4 regions of the Sphaerisporangium sp. NPDC049002 genome follow, and region 1 is predicted to be linked to each of the others. Evidence: riboswitches for the same ligand, from Rfam matches in the RefSeq annotation. Region 1 holds a riboswitch; each other region holds the start of a gene.
The links. Region 1 has a riboswitch for S-adenosylmethionine ahead of AB0B89_RS32185 (NtaA/DmoA family FMN-dependent monooxygenase). Riboswitches for the same ligand answer to the same signal wherever they lie in the genome.
Positions count from the first base shown of each region.

Region 2: it holds a riboswitch for S-adenosylmethionine, as region 1 does, so the genes downstream of both, AB0B89_RS12950 (aminotransferase class V-fold PLP-dependent enzyme) here and AB0B89_RS32185 (NtaA/DmoA family FMN-dependent monooxygenase) in region 1, are expected to answer to the same signal.
Region 3: it holds a riboswitch for S-adenosylmethionine, as region 1 does, so the genes downstream of both, AB0B89_RS28935 (LLM class flavin-dependent oxidoreductase) here and AB0B89_RS32185 (NtaA/DmoA family FMN-dependent monooxygenase) in region 1, are expected to answer to the same signal.
Region 4: it holds a riboswitch for S-adenosylmethionine, as region 1 does, so the genes downstream of both, thrC (threonine synthase) here and AB0B89_RS32185 (NtaA/DmoA family FMN-dependent monooxygenase) in region 1, are expected to answer to the same signal.

Region 1 is NZ_JBEZFH010000256.1:1,878-8,897, forward strand. It holds gene AB0B89_RS32165 (hypothetical protein) at 1-766, shown strand, start outside; gene AB0B89_RS32170 (nucleoside hydrolase) at 763-1,752, shown strand; gene AB0B89_RS32175 (hypothetical protein) at 1,787-2,020, opposite strand; partial or broken gene AB0B89_RS32180 (TIGR03619 family F420-dependent LLM class oxidoreductase) at 2,508-3,269, shown strand; gene AB0B89_RS32185 (NtaA/DmoA family FMN-dependent monooxygenase) at 3,550-4,887, opposite strand; SAM riboswitch class IV at 4,926-5,034, opposite strand; gene AB0B89_RS32190 (acyl-CoA desaturase) at 5,263-6,303, shown strand; gene AB0B89_RS32195 (glutathione-independent formaldehyde dehydrogenase) at 6,363-7,020, opposite strand, start outside.
Region 2 is NZ_JBEZFH010000048.1:7,839-14,858, reverse strand. It holds gene AB0B89_RS12975 (GntR family transcriptional regulator) at 1-631, opposite strand, end outside; gene AB0B89_RS12970 (hypothetical protein) at 843-1,271, shown strand; gene AB0B89_RS12965 (hypothetical protein) at 1,366-1,602, shown strand; gene AB0B89_RS12960 (hypothetical protein) at 1,776-2,087, shown strand; gene AB0B89_RS12955 (helix-turn-helix transcriptional regulator) at 2,277-2,633, shown strand; SAM riboswitch class IV at 2,805-2,920, shown strand; gene AB0B89_RS12950 (aminotransferase class V-fold PLP-dependent enzyme) at 3,031-4,332, shown strand; gene AB0B89_RS12945 (NADH-quinone oxidoreductase subunit D) at 4,351-5,532, shown strand; gene AB0B89_RS12940 (DUF3180 domain-containing protein) at 5,693-6,148, opposite strand; gene folK (2-amino-4-hydroxy-6-hydroxymethyldihydropteridine diphosphokinase) at 6,299-6,805, opposite strand; gene folB (dihydroneopterin aldolase) at 6,805-7,020, opposite strand, start outside.
Region 3 is NZ_JBEZFH010000197.1:538-7,557, forward strand. It holds gene AB0B89_RS28925 (anti-sigma factor) at 1-384, opposite strand, end outside; gene sigK (ECF RNA polymerase sigma factor SigK) at 381-971, opposite strand; SAM riboswitch class IV at 1,215-1,322, shown strand; gene AB0B89_RS28935 (LLM class flavin-dependent oxidoreductase) at 1,423-2,628, shown strand; gene AB0B89_RS28940 (LLM class flavin-dependent oxidoreductase) at 2,703-3,758, shown strand; gene AB0B89_RS28945 (MsnO8 family LLM class oxidoreductase) at 3,824-5,002, shown strand; gene AB0B89_RS28950 (HAD domain-containing protein) at 5,098-5,631, shown strand; gene AB0B89_RS28955 (glycerophosphodiester phosphodiesterase) at 5,769-6,878, shown strand.
Region 4 is NZ_JBEZFH010000118.1:3,338-10,357, forward strand. It holds gene AB0B89_RS22430 (SAM-dependent chlorinase/fluorinase) at 1-225, opposite strand, end outside; gene AB0B89_RS22435 (DUF3263 domain-containing protein) at 412-726, shown strand; gene otsB (trehalose-phosphatase) at 773-1,603, shown strand; gene AB0B89_RS22445 (MFS transporter) at 1,710-2,900, opposite strand; gene AB0B89_RS22450 (trehalose-6-phosphate synthase) at 3,020-4,447, opposite strand; gene AB0B89_RS22455 (RNA polymerase sigma factor) at 4,611-5,165, shown strand; SAM riboswitch class I at 5,314-5,477, shown strand; gene thrC (threonine synthase) at 5,492-6,787, shown strand; gene AB0B89_RS22465 (MoaD/ThiS family protein) at 6,801-7,020, shown strand, end outside.

The sequences.
Region 1 (7,020 bases):
CGTGCTCGCGATCCTGGCGGACACCGTGGACGGCCCGCTCGCCGGAGCGTCCGGGGAGGAGCTGGTCGCCGCCGTGGAGAAGGCGGCGACCGCCCACGACGAGGGCTACCGCGCCGGGATCCGCTCCCTCGGCCGGCACGCCGCGGAGTTGCTGGAGGACGGCGCCCGCGTGCTCACCCACTGCTGGGGCGACGCCTACCTGATCGGCGCCGTCCAGGCCGCCGAGGAGATGGGCAAGCGGCTCGAATTCGTCTGCACCGAGACCCGGCCCTACCTCCAGGGGGCGAGGCTCACCGCCGCCACGCTGGTCGAGATGGGCTACCGCCCCACCCTGATCACCGACGGCATGGTGCCGTCCGCGCTGGCGAACGGGCTGGCCGACGTGGCGCTGGTCGCCTCCGACCGTGTGACCATGGACGGCCACGTGGTGAACAAGGTGGGCACGCTCGCGGTGGCGCTCGCCGCGCAGGCGTTCGGCGTGCCGTTCTACGCGCTCTCCCACGCTCCCGACCCGCTCTCGCCCGGCATCGGGGACGTCGAGATCGAGCACCGCGACGGCGAGGAGGTCCTGCACGTGCTCGGCAGGCGCACCGCAGCCGAGGGCACGCGGGGCTACTACCCGGCCTTCGACGCCACGCCGCCCCACCTGGTGACCCGGATCGTCACCGAGCGCGGCGCGTTCGTGCCCGCCCGCGTGTCCGACCACTTCGCCACCGTCTCGGGCGGGGACGACGGCTTCGCCGGAGAGGCACCGCCCGCGCCATGAGCGCGGCCCACCGCGTCGTCGTCGACACCGACACCGGCATCGACGACGCCCTCGCGCTGCTCTACCTGGCCGGGCGCCCGGACGCGGAGATCGTGGCCGTGACCTCGGTGTTCGGCAACTGCCTTGAGCGGGACGCGGTCCGCAACATCGGGTACGTCACCCGGCTGCTCGGGATGTCGGCGCCGATCGCGCGCGGCGCGGCCGAGCCGCTGTCCGCCACCGTGCGCGTCACCCGCGAGGCCCACGGCCGGGACGGCCTCGGCGATCTCGGCTACGACCGCCCGATGCCGTCGGTGACCGGGGAGACGGCCTCCGAGCTGCTTGTACGGCTGGCGGACGAGCGGCCGGGCGAGCTCGACCTGCTGGCACTCGGGCCGCTGACCAACCTCGGCCTGGCGTTGCGCGCCGACCCGGCGCTCTTTACAAAGTATCGTTCGGTCGTGCTGATGGGCGGCTCCGGGCCGTACGCCGCCCCCGGCGACGCGCTGATGGCTGACGTCAACGTCGCCCGCGACCCCGTGGCGGCCCGGATGGTGGTCAGCGCCCCGCGAAACGAACTGGTCATGGTGGGGGTGAACGTCACCGCGACGACGATCCTGGAGGAACCGGACATCAGGGCACTGCGCGCGGCCGGTACCCCGATCGCGCGGTTCGCCGCCGAGATCCTCGGCCCCTATCTGGACTTCTACGAGAAGGAGCGGGGCCGGAGGGTCGTCCCGCTGCACGACCCGCTGGCGGCGGGCATCCTGCTCGACCCCGGCCTCGCGACGGCCGCCACGCTCGGGCCGGTCGAGGTCGTCCGCGAGGGGTCCCTGTGGCGGGCCCGGCCGACGCGGGTGACGGCCACCGGCGTGGGGGCGGCGCGGGCCGCCGAGGACCTGGGCCCGCCCTTCCCGTACGAGAGGGCGCCCGGCACCCGGGTGATCACCGCGGTCGACGCGGCCGGGTTCACCGGCGGCTTCGTCCGGACGCTGACCCGGCCGTGAGCCCCGCGCTCAGGCCGGCGGCCCCGCACGGCGCCTATTCGGCCCCGGCGGCGAGGCGGACGAACAGATCGAGCGCGGCCTCGCGGACGTCGGCGGGGGTGACGCCGTCGAGCGCGGCCCGCGCCTCGGAGATGTCCCGGGTGGTGGCGCAGGTGATGGCCACCGACGTGGCGGCGGCGTGGCTCAGGGAGCCCGCGGGCGCGCTGTCCGCGATCTCCCGGGCGGTCGTGGCGAGATCGAGGTTGTCGGTCCTCGGTGCGGTGCTCAACGGGGTCTCCTCGCGGTAGCGGGTCTGGTGGAGTGCCGGGGCTCGGGCCGTCCCGAGTACCGGAGTGTGGCGAACGGCGCATCGGGCCAGGACGGATCAGGTCATCCTGCTCCACGGAGACCCGCCCATGCCACTCGCCGGGCGATATGTGATGTGCCCCAGAGGATATGCGAACCGTGCGGGGCCGCATGGGGCGTGACCGCACTCACGAGGGCGGGGCGGCCGCGATGGGCGCATCCTTTTCCATCTGTTTCAGGAATACTCACGGCCCCTTGGAAGGCTGGAGCTAAGCGCGGGAGCCGATCGACCGGGAGACCGGCCAGGGGCCGAGGAGGCGGCTTGTCTCAAGATCGAGGAGGCTACCCTGTGAAAGCGACCAGGAATGTCGGCGATCGGTCCGTTCCCACTACCTGAGGATCGTGCATGGAACTCGGCGTTGCGCTTCCCACGTCCAGGGCACTCGCGTCACCCGCGAACATCGCCCGTTATGCCCAAGAGGCCGAGAGGCTGGGCTACGACTCGCTGTGGACCTACGAGCGGCTCCTGCGCCCGTTCGCGGAGCTTCCCCAGCCCGGCGGGGGTCCGCCGCAGCGGATCCCGGAGGTCTATCGGGCTGACGTACGAGCCGCTTGAGACGCTCAGCTACGTCGCCGCGCTCACCGAGCGGATCAAGCTCGGGACCAGCGTCATCGACGCGCTGTTCCACCCGCCGGTCGTGCTGGCGCGCCGGTTCGCCACCCTGGACCAGTTCAGCGGCGGGCGCGTGATCGCGGGCCTGGGGCAGGGATGGATGCCCCAGGAGTTCGAGACGGCCAACGTGCCGATGCGCCGGATGGGCGCGGGCATGGACGAGGTGGTCGCCGCGATGCGGGCGTGCTGGGGTCCCGACCCGGTGGAGTACCAGGGCCGGTTCTACCGGATCGCCTCCTCGGAGGTGAATCCGAAGCCGGTGCAGGCCACGATCCCCATCCTGCTGGGCGCCATGACGCCCGCGGGGATCCGGCGAGCCGGGCGGATCGCGGACGGGCTGAACCCGATCGCCGTCTCCGACGAGGCGGTGCGGCGGCTCGCGGGCGACTTCCGGGAGGCGGCACGCCAGGCCGGACGCGACGCCTCCTCCCTCACCGTGATCGCGCGGGCGAACGTGCCGATCACCCGCGAGCCGCTGGGCGGCGACCGCCCGTTCCTCGGCGGGGCCCCGCGCCAGATCGCCGAGGACCTCAAGCGGCTCGAAGGCGGCGGCGTCGACCACGTGCTCCTCGCCAGCATGGCCGCGACCGACATCGACGAGGAGATAGGGCTCCTCGAAGAGCTCCAGACCGCCGTCCGGAGCCGACACGGTCCCGCGACCCGGCACCGCCGTCCGGAGCCGACACGGTCCCGCGACCCGGCACCGCCGTCCGGAGCCGACACGGTCCCGCGACCCGGCACCGCCGTCCGGAGCGGGCACGGTCCCGCGACCGGCACCGCCGTCGTCCGCCGCGCGCTCAGGCATCCCTGTGAGGCCGCGCGGCGGGCGTGCCCGGCGGTCACCCGCCGGGCTGGGGGATTCCGAGGTGGTCGCGGAGCGTCGTGCCGGTGTAGTCGGCGCGGAACACGCCGCGCTCCTGCAGGATCGGCACGACGTGGTCGACGAAGTCGTCCAGGCCCCCCGGGGTCAGGTGCGGCACCAGGATGAAACCGTCGGCGGCGTCCGACTGGACGAACTCGTCGATGCGGGCGGCCACGGAGGCCGGCGTGCCGACGAAGTTCTGGCGGCCCGTCACCTCGATGACCAGCTCGCGGATGCTGAGCTTCTTCTCGTCGGCGAGGGCACGCCACTTGGCGGCCACCTCCGCCCGGTCCCCGATCGGCACCCGTCCCGCCGACACCCCGCCCGACAGGTCGGGGTCGAGGTCCGGCAGCGGGCCTTCGGGGTCGTAGGCGGACATGTCCCTCCCCCAGACCTGCTCCAGGAAGGCGATCGCCGTCTGCGGGCCCACCTGGCGCCGCCGGATCTCGGCGGCGTTCTCCGCCGCGTCCTCCTCGGTGTCGCCCAGCGCGAACGTCGTGGCGGGAAGGATCTTCAGCCGGTCCTCCGTGCGGCCGTACCTGGCCATCCGGCCCTTGACGTCCCTGTAGAAGGCCTGGCCCTCGTGGAGGGTGCCGTGCCTGCTGAAGATGACGTCCGCCGTGGACGCGGCGAACTCGCGGCCCTCGTCGGAGTCGCCCGCCTGGATGATCACCGGGTGCCCCTGCGGGCCGCGCGGGACGTTGAACACCCCGGAGACGTCGAACTGTGCCCCTTGATGCCGCACCGGGGCGATCCCGTCCGGCCGTACGAACACCCCCGTCCCGGGGTCGGCGACGACGGCGTCCTGCCGCCAGGAGTCCCACAGCTCGCGGGCGAGCTGGAGGAACTCGGCCGCCCGGTTGTAGCGGTCGGCCCGGTCGAGGAAACCGCCACGCCGGAAGTTCTCCCCGGTGAAGGCGTCTGACGTGGTGACGACGTTCCAGGCGGCGCGGCCCTCGCTCAGGTGGTCGAGCGTGGCAAGGCGCCGCGCCAGCTCGTACGGCTCGTTGAACGTGGCGTTGACCGTGCCGGCCAGGCCGAGCCGCGTCGTGACGGCGGCGAGCGCGGAAAGGACGGTGAGCGACTCCGGGCGGCCGACGACGTCCAGGTCGTGGATGCGGCCCTTGAGCTCGCGCAGCCGCAGTCCCTCCGCAAGGAAGAAGAAGTCGAACTTCCCCCGCTCGGCCGTCGCGGCGAGGTGGCGGAACGAGGAGAAGTCGATCTGGCTCCCGGACCGGGGATCGGCCCAGACCGTGGTGTCGTTGACGCCGGGAAAGTGCGCCGCCAGATGAACCTGCTTGCGCGGCCTGCTCATCGGAGGATCCTCCTGCTTCGATCCGGACCCCCGCGCGGGGGCCGCGCCTGCGACGTGCCTGCCAGGCCGCCAGGTGTTCTCCGGGGCACCCCGCGCGGAGCGAAGGTCGCCGGCCGACCGGCCGGGCCTTTGCGTCGGCTCAATACCTAGTTAAAAGGTAGGAAAAATAGGTTTCCCTGTCAACCACCCGATCCGGCACCGGGGCCTCGTCATGGTGGGGCTAGCACTACCGCGTACCGGCGTGGTGCCTGGATATCGCCGTACCCGGCGATCCCGACAGTCTTGGACGGGCCGTCCCAACCCATCCCGAAAACGCTACGCGGCGCATCCCCAGGGTTGACGCGGTCATCGATCCGCCACCACGTGAGGAGACCTGTGACCAGCTCATCCACGATCGAAGCCCCGGATCGGGAGGCGCGCGGCAGCGACTTCGCCCGGCTGTCCCGCCGGATCACCGAGGCCGGACTGCTCGACCGGCGCCCCGCCTACTACGCGTTGCGGCTCGGCGTCGTCGCGGCCCTGTTCGTGGCCGGCTGGGTCGCGTTCTTCATGGTGGGCGACTCCTGGTACCAGCTCCTGGTCGGGGCGTTCCTCGCGCTGGTCTTCGCCCAGGTGGCGCTCGTCGCCCACGACCTCGCGCACCGGCAGGTCTTCCGTTCCCGGCGTACCAGCGAGATCGCGGGATGGGTGGCGGGCAACCTCGGCGTCGGCATGAGCTACGGCTGGTGGATGGACAAGCACACCAGGCACCACGCCAACCCCAACCACGAGGACCACGACCCCGACGTCTCCCCCAACGTCCTGGTCTGGTCGCAGCGGCAGGCCGCCGTCAGCCGGGGCGTGGCCAGGTACATCGGCCGCTGGCAGGCGTTCCTGTTCTTCCCTCTGCTGACGCTGGAGGGCCTGCACCTCCACGTGGCCGGCTTCCGGGCCCTCGGGCGGCCGTCGCTCAAGCACCGGGGGGTCGAGGGCACACTGCTCGTCGTCCACTTCGCGGCCTACTTCGCGGCGGTCTTCGCGGTCCTGCCGCCCGGCAAGGGGCTGCTGTTCGTCGCCGTGCACCAGGCGATCTTCGGCGTCTACCTGGGCTGCACGTTCGCGCCCAACCACAAGGGCATGCCGATGATGACCGGTGACGAGCGCCCGGACTTCCTGCGCCGCCAGGTGCTCACCTCCCGCGACGTGCGGGGCGGGCGCATGGTGGACATCGCCCTCGGCGGGCTCAACTACCAGATCGAGCACCACCTGTTCCCGAGCATGCCGATGCCCAACCTGCGCAGGGCCCAGCCGATCGTCCGGGCCTACTGCGCGGAGCTGGGCATCCCCTATCTCGAAAGCAGCCTGTACAGCTCGTACGCCCAGGCCCTGCGCCACATGCACCAAGCGGGCGCCCCGCTGCGAGCCCGGGAGCGCTGAGCGGCCGATACCGAGGCCACAGGGCCGGCGACGGGGGCGACACGGCGCCCGCGGGCCGGTTATCCGAGGCCGGGCTTCAGCGTCACCTTGGTCCAGCCGGGCTCACGCTTGTCGAAGTGCGCGTAGGCGTCCGGCGCCTCGCGGAGCGGCAGCTCCTGCGAGAGGATGAACGACGGCTCGACCCTGCCGGTGTGGATGAGGTTGCGCAGGTGTCGGTCGTAGCGCTTGACCGGGCACTGGCCACCGCCGATCGTCTGGCCCTTGTACCAGTGCCAGCCGTACTCCAGCGGTACCCGTCCGTGCCTGGCGAGATCGTCGACGCCTCCCGGGTCCTCCGGGACGAACACGCCCACGACGCCGATGCCGCCGGTGTACCGCACCGACTCCACCAGCTTGTTGAGGGTGTCGTCGGGTTGCTCGTGGCCCTGAGGGTCGTGCGCCTGGTAGCCCACGCACTCGCATCCCCGGTCGGCCCCCTCTCCGTTGGTGAGCTCCAGCACCCGCTCGACCGGGTCGCCCTTGGAGTCGTCGATCGCGATGGCGCCGATCTTCTCCGCCAGGGCCAGGCGGTCGGGATGGCGGTCCACCACCATGATCTTGCTGGCGCTCTTCACCACGGCCGAGAGCGCGGCCATGAGCCCGACGGGGCCGGCCCCCATGATGACGACCGACTCGCCCGGGCGCAGCCCGGCCATCTCGGTGGCGTGGTATCCGGTG
Region 2 (7,020 bases), on a different contig from region 1:
CCAGAGCTTCGGCTTCGGCGTCGGTGGGAGGCCGGACGACGATGCACTCGGTTGCTTCCGTCTGGGGGTAGCCGAGCTCGGCGAGCGCTGACTTGACGCCACCGATGATGACCGGCCCCGGCTCTTCCAGAACCGTCCCTTCGGCGATGGACAGCGGGAACCACGACGTGTTGAGGCGCATCGGGATGCCGGACGCGAGAAGGCGCCTGCGGCGAACGAGGACATTCTCCTCCCTGCGCGGCAGTCCAAGAGCATCGGCGATGTCGTCCGGCGGAACGGCCCTGTTGGTCGTGATCTCATGCTGCGGTTCGAGCCCGATTGCCCGCACTTCTGCGTCGAAGGCTCCGCGCGCCTGCCCACCCTCGCGCGCCTGGCGGGAGTAGCGCGCTGGCGAGTGCAGCATTGGCGGAATGTAGGTGACCATGGTTCCCCTCCCTTGACGAGGGCGGATCATGCCCTCTGCTGCAAGTACCTGCATTGCTCTGTTGACCAAGCTTCGCGATGCGCCGTACCGCTCGGCAAGCACCGGCTCAGCCGGAAGGACCGTGGCAGGCGGGTAAACGCCCTTCACGATCTCTTCTCGGATCTGGGCTGCGATCTGGCGGAAGCCCAGCTTGCTCGGGTGGCTCATTTCCCTCTTTTCGGTCCGCTAGAAACGCCAAACGTTTGATGTTTGTTGACACCCGGCCCTCACAGATACATCATCGGGATATCGACAAACGTTTGGCGTTTTGCTCGGCAGCATACCTGCCGAGTCGAGCGGAAGTCGAACAGCCAGGCGCGGCCATGTCGCCAAACCTGGGCCCGCGCCCTGGCACCCCTTCAAGAGAGGCGTTCTCATCATGCCCAAGACTGACCTGCGGTCCATCACCAACGAGTCCGCATCCGGCGCTGCTGTCCTGGAGCTGTCACTGGTGGCCATGACTATGAGCGAGCCGGCCGTAGCGCCGCACGCCTATGAGATGACCACCGAGCGCATCACCAAGTTCCGGCCGTCGCTGGGGAAGCTGGGGGCGTGGGTAAAGCAGGGCACCGAGCGACTGGACGGGGATGTCGCGGTCTGGTGGCGGGACTACCAGACCCGTCGGCTGAACCTGCGCACGGCCGGTAGGGGCGAGCCGCTGTCCCCGCGGGAGCGGGTCAAGCTCCGCCGCACAGGCGAACAGGCACCCCGCCAGCACGAAATGCGCGTGGACCAGGTGATGGAACGCGGGCTGTGGCCTGACCGCCGCCGCGAGCAGTTCGCGCACGCGAAGGGTGCGATCCGATGAACAATCCTAGGAACGTCCTAACCCGGCCCACGCCCCGGTTCGTCCGTATCCGGCACCGCGCCGAGACCCCGCCGAAGCCTCTCGGTTGCCGGTGGTGCGGACATCCGCCGTACGCACACGACGCGGCCAGCCTCCCGCGGCCGCCGTCCAACTCGACCAACTGGAGCCCGGCTGGCACGTCATGTACGGCACCTGGAACCGCCGGTTCTACGCGATCGCCCTCTGGTCGTGCGAGCCGCTGATGATCAACTCGCACACCCTCGAGGGATTGCGCGAGCTCATGCGTCAGTCCGAGCTCGAAGTGATCCATTCTCCGGGGAGGGCAGCATGACCAGCTGCGACGAGCACGAGCGCGAGCCCATTAGGAATGACGACGAGCCGCGCGACCCATACGGCATGCCCACGACCGCACGGATTTCCGTGGGCGGCTACTTTCCCGGCGCCATCAGTCGGCGCCTTTCGCTCCCCGGGTCGGCTCCGGCCCTACCGGCACAACGCCGGGCCATGAGCGGAGTACCGCGACTGGACCCCGACAACGTCGATGATGAGCCGGTGCTGTGGACGTGGGACGCCGACGATCTGGGCGGGCGCGGAGTTCGTGGCGTGACGGACACGTCCGTCAGGGCGCGCAGAGCGCTACTGGCCGCCTTGCACACCATGCCCGATCGTGGCCGGGGGACAGTCCGCCCGGCGCGGTTGGACCTCTTCGCCTACCCCTACCCGTGCTACCGGTACGGGCCCATCCTGGTGCGCGCTAACCGGGACCATGCCAGCGGCGCGATCGTCTTCCACCATGGCGAGGAGCGATGCGGTTGAGCCGACCCGATGCCGGGCGTGTGACCGAGCACCTGCGCCACTATGGCCGTCCCCTCGCGTGTTCCCTCGTGGAAGAGCTCCTGTGCGGCTGTTGCGTCACCGTGGGTTCGCCACCCTCGAAGCCCTTGGCTGCCGGGTTGACGAGCATGAGGAGCTACCTCGCCGGTACTGCGGGTCCGAGGTGACGCCATGATCGAGCCGGAGCGAATGTGCCGCAAGTGTGTACGCCCGCTGAGCCGGTACAACACCGATGATGTGTGTGGCCCGTGCGCTGCGGACGCTCGACCGGTACCAGCGGAGGTGTGGACCCTTCCTGATATCCGTGAAGCGCTTGCTTCATGGGATCTTGTCGCCGTATGCACGTTGATCCGCGAGCATACCGGGATGAGTCAGGAGAGACTGGCGGAGCTTATCGGGCGATCTCAGTGCTATGTGTCTCAGCTCGAATCGGGGACCCGGCTGGCCAGCGGCGTGACGATGGTACGCGATCTGGTTGATGGCCTGGGCATTCCCACCGAACTTCTCGGTGGCGAAGGCCCGTCATAACTCGGCGTTACTCGCCGCTGCGGTGGTGTTCACCGGTTGCGAGATCCCGGCTGCTAAATGGTGAACACCACCCGGCAGGAGCGGTGACTGCCAGTGCTGCCTGAGAACGGCTCGGGGCGTGGGGCTTGTCACGTTGCGGAGGCGGGGGGAGGTTGGGTTATAGTCCCCGTAGGTCATGAGTGTCAGCGTCAAGCCCCGGCTCGCTGACCGGCAACCCTCGCGCTCGCGGCGGGGTGCCCCGGGTGAGGACCAGGTCTGGTGCGAGGTGCGCCAGTCAAGCGCGGGCTCCGTCATACCAACGCCATGGCCGGGGTCCCATGACCCTAGGAGGCCGGCGTTGTCCGCACTCACTGTCCTGAATCCCGTCGTTTCCGGCTCGGACGCCTCCGGCGGCTCCGTGCCCGGCAGTGCTTTCCAGGGCGAGGCGGCGGGACGTACCGCTCCGGCCATCCCCGCCGTGCTCGGTGGAGATCTGGAGGTCCCGGTCAAGGGCGGCGGGCTCGTGCGGTACGCCAACCTCGACTACGCGGCGAGCGCCCCCTGTCTGGAGCCGGTGAGCGCCGCGGTCGCCGCCGCGCTCCCGGCCTATTCCAGCGTTCACCGGGGAGCCGGGTACGCCTCGCAGCTCACCACGGCGCGCTACGAGCAGGCCCGGCACACCGTGCGCGCCTTCGTCGGCGCCCGTCCCGGTGACGCCGTCGTGTTCACCCGCAACACCACGGACGCGGCGAACCTGCTGGCCCGTTGCCTGCCCGAGGGCACCACCGTCGTGGTCTTCGAGACCGAGCACCACGCGTCCCTGCTCCCCTGGCCCGAGGCGGTACGGCTGGCGCCCCCGCGGTTCCCCGGCGAGGCGGTCCGCGCGGCGGACGAGACCCTGGCGGCCATCGAGGGACCCAAGCTCCTGGTCGTCACCGCGGCCTCGAACGTGACCGGCGAGCTGTGGCCGATCGCCGCCCTGGCCCACATCGCCCACCGGCACGGCGCGCGGATCCTCGTGGACGCCGCGCAGCTCGTCCCCCACCGCCGGCTCAACCTGACCGCGCTCGACCTGGACTACGTGGCGTTCTCCGGGCACAAGCTCTACGCGCCGTTCGGCGCGGGCGCCCTGATCGGCCGGGCCGACTGGCTCGCCCAGGCCGAGCCGTACCTGCGCGGGGGCGGCGCGTCGAAGGCCGTCACCGGAGGCGCCGGGCAGGGGCTGCCGCTGGACGCCGAGTGGAGCGCGGACCCCGAGCAGCGGCACGAGGCCGGCACGCCGAACGTCCTCGGCGCCGTCGCCCTGGCCGCCGCCTGCGACGCCCTCTCGGCCACCGGCTGGACGGCGTTGATCAGGGAGGAGGAGCGCCTCGTCGAACTGCTGCGCGACGGCCTCGCCGCGATCGCGGGCGTCCACGAGCTGTCGCTCTGGGGGCCCGCCCACCCGCGCGTCGGCATCGTCTCCTTCGTGGTCGAGGGCTGGACCGCCAGGGAGGTCGCCGAGACGCTGTCCGCCGAGTACGGCATCGGGGTGCGCGACGGCAAGTTCTGCGCCCATCCCTTCGTCAGGCACCTGCTCGACGCCGTCGGCCAGGCCGCCGACGGTTCGTGCGCGGACGGCACCGCCGGGGCCGTACGGGCGTCCATCGGCATCGGGACGACCGAGGAGCACGTCCGCCGCCTGGTCACCGCCCTCTCGGATCTTGCCTCACGCCGCTGACGTGACAGCATGGGGTTTATGACCGAACCTCGCGGAGCTGGCACCGGAGGCGCGCGCACCGAACGGGTCGTGGGGATCGGGGCCGGGGCCAAGGAACTGGCCACCGAGGACATGATCCTCAACATCGGCCCCCAGCACCCCTCGACCCATGGTGTCCTGCGCCTTCGGCTCACCGTGGACGGCGAGCGCATCGGCAGCGCCGAGCCGATCGTCGGCTACATGCACCGTGGCGCCGAGAAGCTCTTCGAGGTCCGCGACTACCGGCAGATCATCGTGCTGGCCAACCGGCACGACTGGCTGTCGGCCTTCGCCAACGAGCTGGGCGTCGTCCTCGCCGTCGAACGCATGCTGGGCATGGAAGTGCCGGTCAGGGCGGTGTGGGCGCGCACGCTGCTCGCCGAGCTGAACCGCGTGCTCAACCACCTGATGTTCCTCGGGTCGTATCCCCTGGAGCTCGGCGCCATCACGCCCGTGTTCTACGCCTTCCGCGAGCGAGAGACCCTGCAGGCCGTCATGGAGGAGATCTCCGGCGGGCGCATGCACTACATGTTCAACAGGGTCGGCGGCCTGAAGGAGGACCTCCCGTACGGCTGGCTCGACCGGGTCGCCCAGGCGGTCGCCGACGTGCGCAGGCGGCTGCCGGACATCGAGAACCTGATCTCCGGTAACGAGATCTTCCTCGCGCGCACCCGGGGGGTCGGGGTGCTCGACCGCGAGACGATCATGCAGTACGGGGTCAGCGGGCCGATCGCCCGCGCCTCGGGGGTCGATCTCGACCTGCGCCGCGACGAGCCGTACCTGGCCTACGGGGAGCTTCCCGTCAAGGTGGTCACGCGCTCGGCGGGTGACTGCCATGCCCGTTTCGAGGTGCTGCTCGACCAGGTGAAGGTCGCGCTCGACCTCGCCGACGCGTGCGTGGAGCGCCTGCGGTCGCTGCCGCCCGGTCCCATCAACCAGCGGCTGCCCAAGGTGCTGAAGGTGCCCGAGGGCCACACCTACGCCTGGACCGAGAACCCGCTCGGGCTCAACGGCTACTACCTGGTGTCGCGGGGCGAGAAGACGCCGTGGCGGCTCAAGCTGCGCAGCGCGTCCTTCAACAACGTGCAGGTGCTCAGGGAGATGCTTCCCGGCCACCTGATCTCGGACATGGTGGCCATCCTCGGCTCGATGTTCTTCGTCGTCGGCGACATCGACAAGTGATCTTTTTTCGGGGTTTCTCACCACGAATCTCGCGAGACGCGTTTAACACCGTCGATCTCGTGAAGGAACAACATTGCGTAAAGGGACAGGGATCAAGGGATTAAGGGTGGCTCCTTGCAGAGCGGGGCCCGGCCTCGGGGCCGGGCCCCGCTGGTCGTCCTCAGTCCTTCGCGTCGTCGTCGGGGCGCTTGGGCACCCGGCAGCAGTGCTCCAGGAACAGAGCCGCGCAGACGAGCACCACACAGGAGATCAGCGAACCGCCGGCGAGGAAGAAGTCACGCCGGGGGGTGTCCTGGTCGAGCAGCGGGACGACGTGGAAGACGAAGCCCGCGAACACCCCGGCGAACGCGGCTCCCACGTAGGCGGACGCCTTGGCCAGCGCGGCCAGCCGGGCCACGGCCAGCGGCTCCACCGGCTTGGTGCCGGGCCTGCGTTCGATGCGGGCCCGGGTCATCCACCCGCTGTACGCCTCGCCGACCGCCAGGATGAGCACTGTCGGTATGGCGGTCCACGGCACGGTCGGCAGATCTGAGTAGACCTTCTGCAACACGGCCCACGTCAGGACCGTGAAAGCGACCACCAACAGGACGAGCACGCCGGGACGGCTCGGTTTCACGCGATCCTCCTCTTGTCTCCCCACCGCAACCCGCGGACCCCTCGTGCGCCGGCCGGCTGCCCGCGGAGGGTGGTGGGCTCCCGACCGGCCTGTCCACAGGCCGGGGACGGATCGTGCCCCGACCGGCCGGCCACGGGCCTCGGGCGCCCGTCAGCCGGGGGGCTGCAGGGCCAGGTCGGCCCGTAGTCGCACGCCGCTCTGGTCGAGGTCGGCGAGCAGACCGGCCACCGACCCCCGCCCGGGAAGCACCGCCCCTGGATCGGCCTGCGACCACGGCACCAGCACGAACGCCCGTTCGTGGGCCAGAGGATGCGGGAGCGTGAGCTCGGGGTCGTCGGAGAGCAGGTCACCGACCATGATCAGGTCGACGTCGAGGGTGCGCGGACCCCACGGCTCCAGGCGGACCCGGCCGAAGGCGGTCTCCACGCTCAGCGCACGCTCCAGGATCGCCTGGGGGCCCAGCGTCATGGTCTGCCCGATCACCACCGCGTTGAAGTACGGCCGCTGATCGGGCGGTCCGCCCACCGGATCGGTCTCGTAAACCGGGGACACCGCCACGAAGTCGAGCCCGGGGGCGTCGAAAAGCGCGTCAACGGCACCTTGAAGCGTGTCGAAGCGGCGGCCGACGTTGCTGCCGAGCGCCAGAACGACCTTCATTAGCGCCTCCTCCTCACTGTCACGATCACGTCGTCGAAGGGAAGCGGGATCGGCGCGGCGGGCTTGTGCACCTTGACCTCCACCTCCTCGACCAGCTCGTTGGCGAGGCACGCGCCCGCCAGGCGCTGTGCCAGGGTCTCGATCAGGTTGACCGGCTCACCCTCGACGATGCCTGCCAGCCGGACGGCGAGCTCGCCGTAGTCGACGGTCTTGGC
Region 3 (7,020 bases), on a different contig from region 1:
CAGCCGCTCGCGCTCCAGCGCGTCCTCGGCTCTATAGGCCACGACGCCCAGCCCGGCGGCGGCGGCCAGGCACGCGGCGGCCAGGCCGATCGCCACGCGCGGCCACCCCACCCGGCGGGACACGGGACGCGGCCCCGGTGCCGTGACGGCCGGGGGAAGCTGCCTGACCAGGCCGATCTCGGCCAGGACGCGCTCGCGGAGCGCGGGCGGAGGCTCCTTGCCCACGGCGACGCCGAGGCGGGCGGCGGTCTCGCGCAACCCCCGCGTCTCCTCGGCACACTCGGCGCACCGGGTCAGATGGTCCTCGAAGCTCAAGCGGTCCCGGGCGTCGTCGATGGCGTACAACGCGTACGCGCCGGCCAGCGTGTGCGGGTCGCGGCTCATCGCTCCACCCCCAGGCAGTCGCGCATGCGGATGAGTCCGTCACGCATCCGGGTCTTCACCGTCGCCAGCGGCACCTTCAGCAGCTCGGCGACCTCTCTATAGGAATATCCACCGTAATAAGCGTACGTAACCGACTCGCGCTGCAACTCGGTCAGACCCTCAAGGCATCGGCGCAGCCGTTCCCATTCGAGCGTGGTCTCGACCGACTCGACGACGACGTCATAGGGGCGCCGCACCTCCAGGCGCGCCACGCGGTCCTCACGGTCGATCGCCGCCTGCGCGGCGCGGACCCGGTCGACGGCGCGGTGGTGGGCGATCGTCATCACCCACGCCACCCCCGACCCCCGGGAGCCCTCGAAGCGCGCGGCGCCGCGCCAGACCTCGACCAGCACCTCCTGGGCCACCTCCTCGGCCTGGGCGGGGTCGCGGAGCACCCGCAGGGCCACGCCGTAGACCGGGGCCGCCACCATGTCATACACCTTCTCGAACGCCGGGCGGTCCCCGCGCGCGACCCGTTCCAGGAGCTTCTCCAACCCTGGCTGGTCATGCCGGCCGTCATCCACCGGCGCGGCCCGTCTCGGCCTCATGCACTCTCCCCACCATCGGCGTGGACGCTGACACATCTACTTCGGACACACCCGGCCCGCGGATTGGACGGAGGCGGTTTCCCTGGTCGGGGCACGCACCGCTGAGCGGGGGGATGCGCCGGAGGCCGAAGGGGGGTTACACATCGTGGCCGGTGAGAACGTTTCCCCGGGCCTTACCGCCGCAGCCTGGAAGTAATCAGGTAGGAATTGCATACTTTACTGCGCGGGGCTATCGTCGATTGAGGTCACGAGACCAGCGAAAAGCCCTGGCTTGCTGGTCGGCAACCCCGCGTCCGCAGGGTGCTCCAGGTGACGACCAGGCGGGGCGGAAGCGTCCCGCAAGCGAACGCCGGCCCCGGCCGGCGGTGATCGGCTGGAGGTGGGGGGTGCGAGCGGTGGCATCGCGGTTCGCCGGAGCCCCGCCGTCACAGCAAGAGGAAGAGGCCCCCGAATGCCGCCCACTCCCCTCCACATCAGCGCGGCCCTCGACGGTGCCGGCTGGCACCCCGCGGCGTGGCGCGACCCGTCCGCCCGCCCGCGAGAGCTCTTCTCCGCCCGCTACTGGACCGATCTCGCCACCGAGGCCGAGAGCGGCCTGCTCGACTTCGTGACGATCGAGGACTCCCTCGGCCCGCAGTCGTCCTCGTACGAGGGCCCCGACGACCGTACCGACCAGGTGCGCGGACGGCTCGACGCCGTGCTCCTCGCGGCCAGGATCGCGCCGGTGACCGGCCGCGTCGGGCTGGTGCCCACGGCCACGACCACCCACACCGAGCCCTTCCACGTCGCGACCGGCATCGCCACCCTGGACCACGTCAGCGGCGGGCGCGCCGGGTGGCGCGCGCAGGTCTCCGGCCGTCACACCGAGGCCGGGCACTTCGGCCGCCGGGAGTTCCCGGTGCTGCGGCCGGCCGACCACGAGGCCCCCGAGCCGGCCGGGCACGTGAGCGACCTGCTGGAGGAGGCCGCGGACGCGGTCGAGGTCGTGCGCCGCCTGTGGGACAGCTGGGAGGACGACGCCGTGATCCGCGACGTCGCCACCGGCCGCTTCGTCGACCGCGACAAGCTGCACTACGTCGACTTCCAGGGCCGGTGGTTCGGCGTCAAGGGCCCGGCGATCACCCCTCGGCCGCCGCAGGGCCAGCCGCTCGTCACCGCCCTCGCGCACGCGAGCCTGGCCTACCGCTTCGCCGCGCGCGGCGCCGACGTCGTCTACGTCACCCCCCACGACAAGGAGCAGGCGCGCGCGATCGTCGCGGAGGTCCGCGAGGCGGAGGCGGCCGTGGGCCGGCCGGGCGAGCCGTTGCTCGTCTTCGCCGACCTGCTGGTCCACCTCGACGCCGACGCACGGACGGCGGCGGACCGCAGGTCCCGGCTCGACGAGCTCGACGGGGCCGAGCACGTCTCGGACGCGGCGGTGTTCACCGGCACCCCCGAGCGGCTCGCGGACCTGCTCCTCGACTGGCGGGAGGCGGGCATCCAGGGCTACCGGCTGCGTCCCGGCGTTCTGCCCTCCGACCTGAGGGCGATCACCCGGGGCCTGGTGCCCGTGCTCCAGGGCCGGGACGCCTTCCGCCGCGCGTACGAGGCGCCGACGCTGCGCGGCCTGCTCGGGCTGCCCCTTCCGGCCAACCGCTACGCCACAACCGCCGTCTGAGCCCCGCCTCTGAAGCCCTCCAACGAGGACACGATCCCGCGGCCGGCCGAGCCGGCCGCCGAAACGGAACCCGCATGAAGTTCCTCGCCATCACACTGATCGTCCACGGGCCCGACCCCATCACCGGTGAGCTGAAGCCGACCACGGCACGGCTGCGCGAGGTGGTCGACAACGCCGTCCTGGCCGAGGAGCTGGGCTTCGACGGCTACGGGGTCGGAGAGCGCCACGAGCGTCCCTTCATCTCCTCCTCACCGCCGGTCGTGCTCAGCCACATCGCCGCCAGAACCTCCGAGATCCGGCTGTTCACCGCCGTCACCACGCTGAGCCTGCTCGACCCCGTGCGGGCCTTCGAGGACTACTCCACCCTCGACCACCTGTCGGGGGGCCGGCTGGAGCTCATCATCGGCAAGGGAAACGGCGCCGCGCAGGCACAGCTGTTCCACGTGACCAGCGAGGACCAGTGGGACCGCAACCGCGAGTCCTACGAGCTGTTCCGCCGCCTCTGGCGCGAGGACAAGGTCACCTGGTCCGGCCGCTTCCGCCCCGAGCTGCGCGAGGCGGAGACCTGGCCGCGCCCGCTCCAGCGGCCGGTCCGCGTGTGGCACGGCAGCGCCACCAGCAGGGAGTCGGTGGACCTCGCGGCCCGGTATGGCGACCCTCTGTTCTCCGCCAACGTCACCAACCCGATCGAGCCCTACGCCGAGCTGATCCGCCACTACCGGGAGCGCTTGGAGTTCTACGGGCACGATCCGGCCGAAGCGCTGGTCGGCGCGGGCACCGCGGGCTACTACGGCGCCAGGACCTCCCAGGAGGCGGTCGAGACCTACCGGCCGATCTTCGACGCGCGGCTGGCCATGTTCCGCAGGCTGGGCCTGGAGCCGGTGTTCCCCACGCTGGAGGACGCCATCGAGCGCAGCTCCATCCTGGTGGGCAGCCCGCAGCAGATCATCGAGAAGGTCCACCGCTACCACGAGAGCTTCGGCCACGAGGTCATGCACCTGAGCGCCGACGCCGACGGCCTGACCGACAAGCAGCACCGGGCCACGCTGGAGCTCTTCCAGAGCGAGATCGCGCCCGTGCTGCGCAGGGACATCCCGAGCAGGCCCTTCCCCCTGCCGGTCACCGCCTGAGCCCCCCTCATCTCACCGCCGCCTCCCAGGCCCCCGAACATCCGGTCCAGCACCGAAAGGCCGACATGTCATCCCATCGGACCCCGCTGTCCATCCTCGACCTCGCCCCCATCGTCTCCGGCGGCACCGCCCGGGACGCCCTGCGGAACACGATCGACCTCGCACGGCGCGCCGAGGAGTTCGGCTACCACCGGTACTGGCTGGCCGAGCACCACTTCACCCCCGGGGTCGCCGGCTCGGCCCCGGCCGTGCTGATCGCGCTGGTGGCGGCGGCGACGAGCCGGATCCGGGTCGGCTCGGGAGCCGTGCAGCTGGGCCACCAGACCGCCGCGGCCGTGGTCGAGCAGTTCGGCACGATCGACGCCCTGTACCCGGGCCGCATCGACCTCGGCCTCGGCCGGTCGGGGCAGCGGCGGGCCGAGGCCCTCAAGGAGCTGAAGGACGGCGCCGGAGCCGAGCCCCGCCACGAGGAGCCACGACCCGCCCGCGACACGCACGGCCTGCTCATCCCGCCGCCGTTCTCGTTCGCGCACCTGCTCACCTCGCCGCGTTTCGCGCTGTGGGCGTCGCTGCTGCAGCAGCCGGGGGCCCAGTCCCCCGATTTCGCCGACCAGGTGGACGACATCCTGGCCCTGCTGTCCGGCACGTACCTGTCCTCCGAGGGACTCGACGCGCACGCCGTGCCAGGGGAGGGCGCGGACGTCGAGGTCTGGATCCTTGGCAGCAGCGGCGGCCAGAGCGCCCAGGTGGCGGCCGAGCGCGGCCTGCCCTTCGCCGCGAACTACCACGTCAGCCCGTCGAGCGTGCTGGAGGCGGTGGACGCCTACCGCGCCGCGTTCAAGCCGTCGGCGAGCCTGGCCGCGCCGTACGTCGTCGTCTCGGCGGACGCGGTCGTCGCCGCCGACGACGCCACCGCGCGCGAGCTGGCCTCGCCGTACGGGCTGTGGGTGCGCAGCATCCGCGCCGGTGAGGGGGCCATCGCCTTCCCCTCACCGCGCGAGGCCGCCGCCCACTCATGGAGTGAGGAGGACCGGCTGCTGGTGGCCGATCGGGTGGACACGCAGTTCGTCGGCGCGCCTGCGACCGTGGTGGAGAAGCTGCGCGTGCTGAGGGACGCGACCGGGGCCGACGAGCTGCTGGTCACCACGATCGCCCACGACCACGCCGACCGCGTGCGCTCCTACGAGCTGCTCGCCGAGGCCTGGGACCGGGTGGAAACGGAGCGCATGGCCCCGCCCGCGTGACCTGGGGGGGCGCGGGCGCTCCCGTCGCGGAGTTGGAAGACTGGGCCATGGTGGCGGCATCATGGCATCCAGCACCGACGACCGAGGAGAGGCACGTGACCAAGCGTCCCCTTGTACTGCTGGACGTGGACGGGGTCCTCAACCCGGCCCGGAGGCACTCGCCGTGGCTGAGGCGTCACGAGTGCGTCCTCGACGGCCAGACGTACAGGATCCTGCTGAACCGCCGGCACGGACGCCTGCTCACCGCGCTCGCCCGCGACGCCGGGGCCGAGCTGACGTGGGCCACCACCTGGGAACAGCACGCCAACGACGTGATCGCGCCGCGCCTCGGCCTGCCGCGCCTTCCGGTCATCACGGTCAACAGCGACCCCGGCAGCCGCGCGGGCGAGCACTTCAAGACCCGGCACGTCGCGGAGTACGTCGCGCGCCGCCCGTTCGTCTGGTTCGACGACAGCCTCGGCACCCCCGACTGGCAGTACCTCAAGGACCATCCCGGCGTCGACGAGTTCCTGCTGGTCGAGGTGGACCCCATGACCGGCCTGACGGACCGCCACCTCGCCCAGGCGCGCGAGTGGCTGGCCGGCAGGGCCGCGCCCGACCTCGACGGCGCCGGCGCCTCCTCCCCGTGACGCACCGGCGGCCGGAGATGCCAGAGATGCCGGAGATGTGGCATACGCACACCTTTGATCGTTAACTGCGCCGCCACTCCGGGTACAGCTCGTGAGACTAGCGTGCCCCGCGAGACCTGAGAGTGGGGTGTGTTTTGATGGGGAACAAGACGCTGGCCGGTACGCTGGCGGTCCTCGTGGGAGGGGTGTTGCTCGCCGCCCTCCAGCCCGCGAGCGCGACGACCAGGGGCGGCCACGACGACCGGGGGCCGGTCATCATCGGGCACCGCGGCGCCAGTGCCATCCGTCCCGAGCACACGCTCCTGTCCTATGAGGCGGCGGCCCGGCTCGGAGCCGACTACATCGAGCCTGACCTGGTGTCGACCAAGGACCACGTCCTCGTCGCCCGGCACGAGAACGAGATCTCGGGGACGACCGACGTCGCGAACCACCCCGAGTTCGCCGACCGCAGGACGACCAAGACCATCGACGGCGTCGCGATCACCGGATGGTTCACCGAGGACTTCACGCTGGCGGAGCTGCGCACGCTGCGGGCCAAGGAGCGCGTCCCCGACCTGCGGCCCGACAACACCGCGTTCGACGGGCTGGCCCAGATCCCGACCTTCGACGAGGTCATCGACCTCGCGCAGAAGTACGGCGTGGGCGTCTACCCCGAGACCAAGCATCCGACCTACTTCGACTCGATCGGGCTGTCGCTGGAGGAGCCGCTCCTCGCGGCCCTCAAGCGCCACGGCTGGGACAGCGTGCGGTCCCCGGTCTTCATCCAGTCCTTCGAGACCAGGAACCTCAAGGAGCTGCGCTCGGCCACCCGCCTGCGGATCATCCAGCTCATCAACGCGAGCGGCGCGCCGTACGACCTGGTGGCGGCCGGCGACCCGCGCACCTACACCGACCTCGTCGCCCCGCAGGGCCTGCGGGAGATCGCCCGCTACGCCGACGGCGTCGGCGTGGCGACCACGCGGATCCTGCCCACCGGCCCCGACGGCCGCACGCAGGCGCCCACGCCCCTGGTACGGGACGCGCACCGGGCGGGCCTTCTGGTCCACACCTGGACGGTCCGGCCGGAGAACTCCCAGCTTCCGGTGGACTACCGGCTCGGCAACCCGGACAGCCCGGTCTACCCGCGTGCCACCGGAGACGTGATGCGCTACCTGGACCGGCTGTACACCCTCAAGGTGGACGGCGTGTTCTCCGACAACCCGGGCATCGCCCGCGCCACGCGCGACCGCCTGCTCTCCGAGGACTGACCCGCCCGGCCCGCTCCGCCGGGAACCTTCACGGTTCCCGGCGGAGCTTTCGCGTTCCCGCGCCCCGGGTGGCGCCGTCCCGGGCACCTCATCGGGCGGGCGCCCCGCCACGCCGGCCCTGCGCATTCTGTTATGTGGGTAG
Region 4 (7,020 bases), on a different contig from region 1:
GCTCGCGGCGGCCGGGTCGACGGCGGCGATGTGCACGCCGGCGGGGAGGTAGGGCAGTGTCTGGGCGAGGATCGCGGCACCACGTCGGATGTCCCCGGCCGGAACCAGATGACAGACGTCGATGATCCGCGCCTCCGGGGAGATACCGATGATCACCCCGTGGCACGACGCCACGAACCCGTCTTCCAAACCGTAGTCGGTGAGAAGCGTGATGACTGAGGTCACACCTGGTGACTGTACGTCTCCCGAACTGTCATGAACAGCCGCGAATTCCCGACTACGATTGCCACGGGCCGCATGCGCGCGTCGTGGCTCAGGGTCGCGCTCGCCCGGGCGCACGTTCGCTCGTCTCCCGCCCTCCCCTGCCCGGCCCGGCCCGACGTCTCCGCGTGCCCGACCGAGGAGGACAGCATGGACACCGCACCCGACCATGGTGACAGCGACCCTGAAGAACGATCCGCCCCCCACACCCCCGGAGAGCTCACCGAGCGTGAGCGCGAGCTGCTCGCCTTCGAGCGCCAGTGGTGGCGCCACGCGGGCGCCAAGGAGCAGGCCATCCGCGAGACCTTCGGCATCTCCTCGACGCGTTACTACCAACTGCTCGGCGGGCTCGTCGACCGCCCCGAGGCCCTGGCCCACGATCCGATGACGGTGAAGCGGCTGCGGCGGCTGCGTGCCTCCCGCCAGCGCGAGCGCGCGGCGCGCCGTCTGGGCATGCGCCCCTGATCCCTGGGGTACTGCTCCACGCGTGACTCATGATGTATTGCCGGATATCGCCGGTTTGGCTGCCATCAAGGCCGACCCCGCGGGGGCGGTGGTCGGGCTCGACTTCGACGGCACGCTCGCGCCCATCGTCCCCGACCCCGCCGACGCCCGGGTCGACCCGCACGCCGCCGCGGCGCTCGTACGCCTCGGCGGCCTGGTGGGGGGAGTGGTGATCGTCACCGGACGTCCCGCCGCCACCGCCATCGCCTACGGCGAGGTGCCGGGCGGGCCCGGTCTCGCGGATGTGCCCGGCCTGGTGGTGCTCGGCCAGTACGGGCTCGAACGCTGGGAGGACGGCCAGGTGCTGTCCCCGCCGCCGCCACCGGGGGTCGAGCGCGTGCGTGCGGGACTGCCCGGTTTGCTGGCCCTGCTGGGCGTCACCGTCACCGACGGGGCGGAACCGGGGGTGACGATCGAGGACAAGGGCAGGGCGGTCGCCGTCCACACCCGCAGGGCCCCGGACCCGGAGGGGACGTTCCTGGCGCTGCGCGAGCCGCTGGCGAAGCTGGCCGCCGAGAGCGGCATGCTCGTCGAGCCGGGGCGGCTGGTGCTGGAGCTGCGCCCCTCGGGCATGGACAAGGGGCACGCGCTCGGAGTGTTCCTCGCCGAGCGTTTCGCACGGTCCGTGCTGTTCGCCGGGGACGACCTCGGCGACCTCGCGGCGTTCGAGGCGGTACGGCTGTCCGGGCTGCCCGGCGTGACGGTGTGCAGCGCCTCCACGGAGGTCACCGCGCTCGCCGAGCGCGCGGACCTCGTCGTCGACGGCCCGGCCGGGGTCGCGGCGCTGCTGTCGGCGCTCGCCGACGCGGTGGACGAGCGGAGCCCGGGCGGGAGCTGATCAGGGTCGGGTGACCACGGTGGACGAGAGGGGCACGCGCGGGAACTGATCAGGGCCGGGCGGCGCTCATGGACGACAGGAGCCCGCGCGGGGCCGGCCCAGGCTCTCAGGCGGGGGCAGGCGCGGGAGGCCGGGAGCTGAGGGCGATGCCGGCGATGGCGAGGGCTATCAGCAGCGGGACCATGAGGAACGCCGTGCGCGTGCCGAAGCCGTCGGCGATGGCGCCCAGCGCGAACGGCCCGATGCCGACCGCGACCCCGGACCAGATGGAGGCCGCCGCGCTCGCCTTGTCGGCCCGTCCGGCGGCCATGGCGAGGACCCTGGCGAGGCCCAGCGGGAACTGCACCGCGACGCCGAGCCCGCTCAGGACCAGGCCCGCGTACGAGAGCACCGGATGGGCGCTGAACCAGAAGACCGACCAGCCCGTCAGGGTCACCACCAGCGCGCCGGCCAGCATGGGCGTCGGGTCAAGGCGGAGGGCCAGCCGCCCTGCGGCGAACCTGCCCACGGCGATGCCGGCGGTGAACGCGGTGAGCCCGGTCGCCGCGACGGCCGCGGTCATGCCCGTCTGGTCGGCCAGCAGCTTCGCGGCCCAGACGTTGAAGAGGAACTCCATGGCCACCAGGCAGAACAGCACCCCGCAGGCGACGTGGAAGCGCCAGCCGTACGGGGCTCTCACGGCATGTGTGACGCCGTCCTCCGCGTGGTCACCGGCCGGCGGGAGGGCCGGCACCCACACCCTGCCCATGAACGCGAGCAGGAGCAGCGCCGCGATCGGGGTGACGAGGATGCCGGCCCGCCAGCCGAGCGGGGAGTCGGCGAGCACGCTGACGAGGTAGGACACGCCGATGCCGACGGTGACGCCGACCGCGTTGGCCTCGTTGATGGCCGCGGGTCCGGCCGCCCGGTGGTGGTCGTTCAGCACCGACATGCCCACGTAGAGGCTGATGGAGCCGCCGCCGCTCGCCAGGCCGAACCCGAGCAGGGTGACGGGCAGCGCCGTGGTGACCGCGACCAGCGCGACGCCGCAGGCCATCGCGGCCACGCCGAGCCAGGTCGTGCGGCGCCGGCCGATCTTGGAGGTCAGATGCGGTATGGCGATGCCGCAGATGATGCTCCCGACGGCCATGGAGGTGCCGTGCAGCCCCGCGACGGCCTGGGACACGCCCTGGTCGATGCGGAGCAGCGGGAGCGCGGCGGAGAGCCCGTACAGGTAGGTGCAGAAGATCGCGAGCTGGAGGTAGATGAGCCAGGTCGGGCGGTCCCTGGTGAGCCTGGCGCGCGGTCGTGCGGACATGGTCGAGCTCACAGATCCCCCGTGCCTAGGAGCACTCGAACGGTCAGAACGTATCACCGCCCCCATATCAGTGGAATGTGGCTCTACGGCGAGTAACCCCGTATTTGGGACGGTCGGGGTCAGCGTTCGAGGGCGGCCAGTTGGTCGGCGAACCACCGGCTCGGGGGGAGCGCCGTCGCGGCGGCGCGCAGCCGGGTGCCCCGGTCCGCGCGCTCCTCCTCGGGAAGGACCAGCGCTTCGTGCAGGGCGTTCGCCGTGCCCGAGACGTCGTACGGATTGACCAGCAGAGCGTCGCCGCCGAGCTCGGCCGCGGCGCCCGCCTCCCTGGAAAGCACCAGCGCGCAGTGGGGAGCGAGGATCGGGCCCTCCTTGGCGACGAGGTTCATGCCGTCGCGGATGGGGTTCACCAGCAGCACGTCGGCCATGCGGTAGGCGGCGAGGGAGCGGGCGTAGTCGTCGTCCACATTGAGGATCACGGGATCCCAGTCCTCGCCGCCGAACAGGTCCTCGATCTCCTTCGCGCAGCGCTGCACGGCGGCGGTGTACTCGCGGTACTCGGGCAGGTCGTGCCGCGAGGGGTAGGCGAAGGCGAGGTGGACGACCTTGCCGTGCCACTCGGGATGGTCGGTCAGGAACTGCTTGTAGGCCGACAGGCCGCGCACGATGTTCTTCGACAGCTCGGTCCTGTCGATCCGCACTATGAGCTTGCGGTCGCCCACCCGCTCGCGCAGGGCGGTCATGTGCGACTCGACATCGGGCTCCAGGGCACGGGCCCAGAGCGCGTCGCCGTCGACACCGAGGGCGTGTACGCCGATGCGCGTCGTCCGGCCCTCGTAGGTGACGGTGCGTTCGACGCGGTCGACCCGGGCGCCGAGCAGGGTCTCGCAGCAGTCCATGAACGCCGAGGCCCAGCGGGCGGCGAGGAAGCCGGCGTGGTCGGCGCCGAGGATGCCCGACAGCAGCTCGGCGGAGATGTCGTCGGGCAGCAGCGAGAAGTACTCCGGAGGCGCCCACGGGGTGTGGGAGAAGTGGGCGATGCGCAGGTCGGGCCGTTCGACCCGGAGCATCGCCGGGGCGAGGGTGAGGTGGTAGTCCTGGATCATCACCCGGGCGCCGTGCGCGGCCTCCTCGGCCAGGGCGAGGGCGAACGCGGCGTTGTAGTCCTGGTAGGACTCCCACTCTCTGCGGAACCGCATGTCGAACTGCGGCGAGTTCGGGATGTCGTACAGCAGGTGGTTGACGAACCACAGCGTGGAGTTCGCCACGGCGTTGTAGGCGCGGTGGAACGTCGCGGGCGGGATGTCCAGCATGCGCACGGGCCCGGTGTCGTAGCCCGCCTGGTCGAGGCGCCCGCTCGGAGCGAGCCGTACGGCGCTGCGGTCGCCGTCGGAGAGGGCGGCGCACACCCACAGCACGTTCGTGTCCTTGGCGACCTCCGAGAGGCCGGAGACCATGCCGCCTCCGCCCCGGCGCATGGTCAGCGCACCGTCGTCGGCCAGCGTGAACGACACCGGGCCCCTGTTGGAGGCCAGCAGAACAGTGTTCATCTGCCCATCACCACTCCTCGTCCGCCAGGTGGCGGTCGTCCCTCGCCGTTCATCTCCGCTGTGATGCGCACTCGGCCGCAGATTAAATGAATTTAACGCTCCCAATAAGATGGGCTGATGGTCTGGTCGAGGCAAAGTGGAGACGGTCGAGGGGAGCTCCGGCATGGCGCTTGACGAGACGACCGAAGAGCTGGCCCGCGCCGCCGCCCAAGGTGATCACCGCTCCCTCGGAGAGCTCCTCCGCCGCATCGAGCCCGACGTGCTCCGCCACTGCGCGAGGCTCCTGCCCTACCACCAGGACGCGGAGGAGGCTAGCCAGGATACGTTGCTGGCCGTCGCCCGCAACATCGGAAGGTTCGAAGGGCGGGCACGTTTTTCCACCTGGTTGCACATCGTCACCGCCAACTGCGCGCGCACGACCTATCGCACGCTGAAGCGCCGGGGCGCCGAGCAGACTTCCGAGGACCTTCCCGACATGCGGGCCGACCCGCGCCGGGTGAGCGTCATCGCGGGCTCGCGGCTCGACCTGCTCGACGCCATGGAGGCGCTGGAGGCGGACAAGCCCGAGCTGGCCCAGGCGCTCGTGCTGCGCGACATCTGCCAGCTCGACTACAACGAGGTCGCCGAGCAGCTCGGCATCCCTCTCGGCACCGCCAAGTCGCGCATCCACCAGGCACGCAAATACGTGCAGGCGGCCCTCGGCGACGCCTACAGGTGAGCCCGCGATCCCACCGCGCGGTCACTCCGGCCGCGCGTCGGTGATACGCGGTCGTCTCGCTTGGTGAGACAACTCGCCGAACCCGCTGGCGGGCAAGGTACAGTTCTTTTGTCCTGCCTGAAACATCGGCGGGATCACAACTTCATATTGCTCATCCAGAGGGGTGGAGGGACCGGCCCTGCGAAGCCCCGGCAACCCTCCCGGCTGTGGTCACACGCGTCTCCGAACGACGCGGCATCCGACCAACTGAGACCAGCCGGGACAGGTGCCAATTCCGGCCCGTGATCAAGGTGGTCCGGGCGAAGATGAGGGAAAGGCCTCGCTTCATGGCGCTCGCAACAGCTGAGACAACGACCACACTCGACTTCGGCCCCGCCGTCGCGCTCTCCTGCCGCGAATGTGGCACTCGCTACGACCTCGGACCGATCTTCGCCTGTATCGAGTGTTTCGGGCCACTCGAAGTGGCCTACACCTGGGACACCCCCGAGGCCGGCCGCGCCGCGTCGGTGACCCGCCGGGAGATCGAGTCCGGCCCGCAGAACATCTGGCGCTACCGCTCGCTCCTCCCGGTGCCCGCCGACGTCATCTCCAAGCCCAACCTCGCGCCCGGCTGGACCAAGCTGGTCAAGGCCGACAACCTGGCCCGTGAGCTGGGGATCCGGAGCCTGCACGTCAAGGACGACTCCGGGAACCCGACCCACTCCTTCAAGGACCGGGTCGTCGCGATCGCCCTTGAGGCGGCGCGCAACTTCGGCTTCCACACCCTGTCGTGCTCCTCCACGGGCAACCTCGCGGGCGCCGTCGGCGCCGCCGCGGCCCGCGCGGGGCTCGACTCCTGCGTGTTCATCCCGTCGAACCTCGAAGAGGCCAAGATCATCATGGCCTCGGTGTACGGCGGGCGCCTGGTGGGCATCGAGGGCACCTACGACGAGGTCAACCGCTTCTGCTCGGAGCTCATCGGCGACCCGCTGGGCGACAAGTGGGGCTTCGTCAACGTGAACCTCCGTCCCTACTACGGGGAGGGCTCCAAGACCCTGGCGTACGAGATCGCCGAGCAGCTGGGCTGGCGGATCCCCGACCAGATCATCGTGCCGGTGGCCTCGGGCTCGCAGCTCACGAAGATCGACAAGGGCTTCAAGGAACTGATCAAGCTGGGGCTCGTCGAGGACAGGCCTTACAAGATCTTTGGGGCGCAGGCCGCGGGGTGCTCGCCGGTGTCGTCCGCCTTCAAGGCCGGTCTCGACATCGTCCAGCCGGTCAAGCCGGACACCATCGCCAAGTCGCTCGCCATCGGCAACCCCGCCGACGGGCCGTACGTCCTGGACATCGCCCGCCGTACGGGCGGAGCGGTCGAGGACGTCACGGACGCCGAGGTCGTGGACGCGATCCACCTGCTGGCCCGCACCGAGGGCATCTTCGGTGAGACCGCCGGCGGCGTCACCGTGGGAGTGCTCCGCAAACTGGTCCAGAACGGCCTCCTGGACCCGGAGGCCGAGACGGTGGTGCTCAACACTGGGGACGGCCTGAAGACCCTCGACGCGGTCTCCGCCAAGGCCCGGCCCACCGCCGTCATCCGGCCCTCGCTCGACGCATTCCGCACGGCTATCGCCGATAACTCCTGAAAGGTCGCGATAAATGAGCGTTTCTGTGCGGATTCCGACGATTCTCCGTACGTACACCGACGGTGCCGCGGAGGTGAACGGTGAAGGCGCGACACTTCGCGAGGTGTTGCAGAAGCTGGAGACCGACTTCCCCGGAATCGGTGCCCGAATTCTGGACGAAACGGGCAAGATTCGCCGTTTTGTCAACGTGTATGTCGGAGAAGAGGACGTCCGTTTTGTAGACGGACTCGACA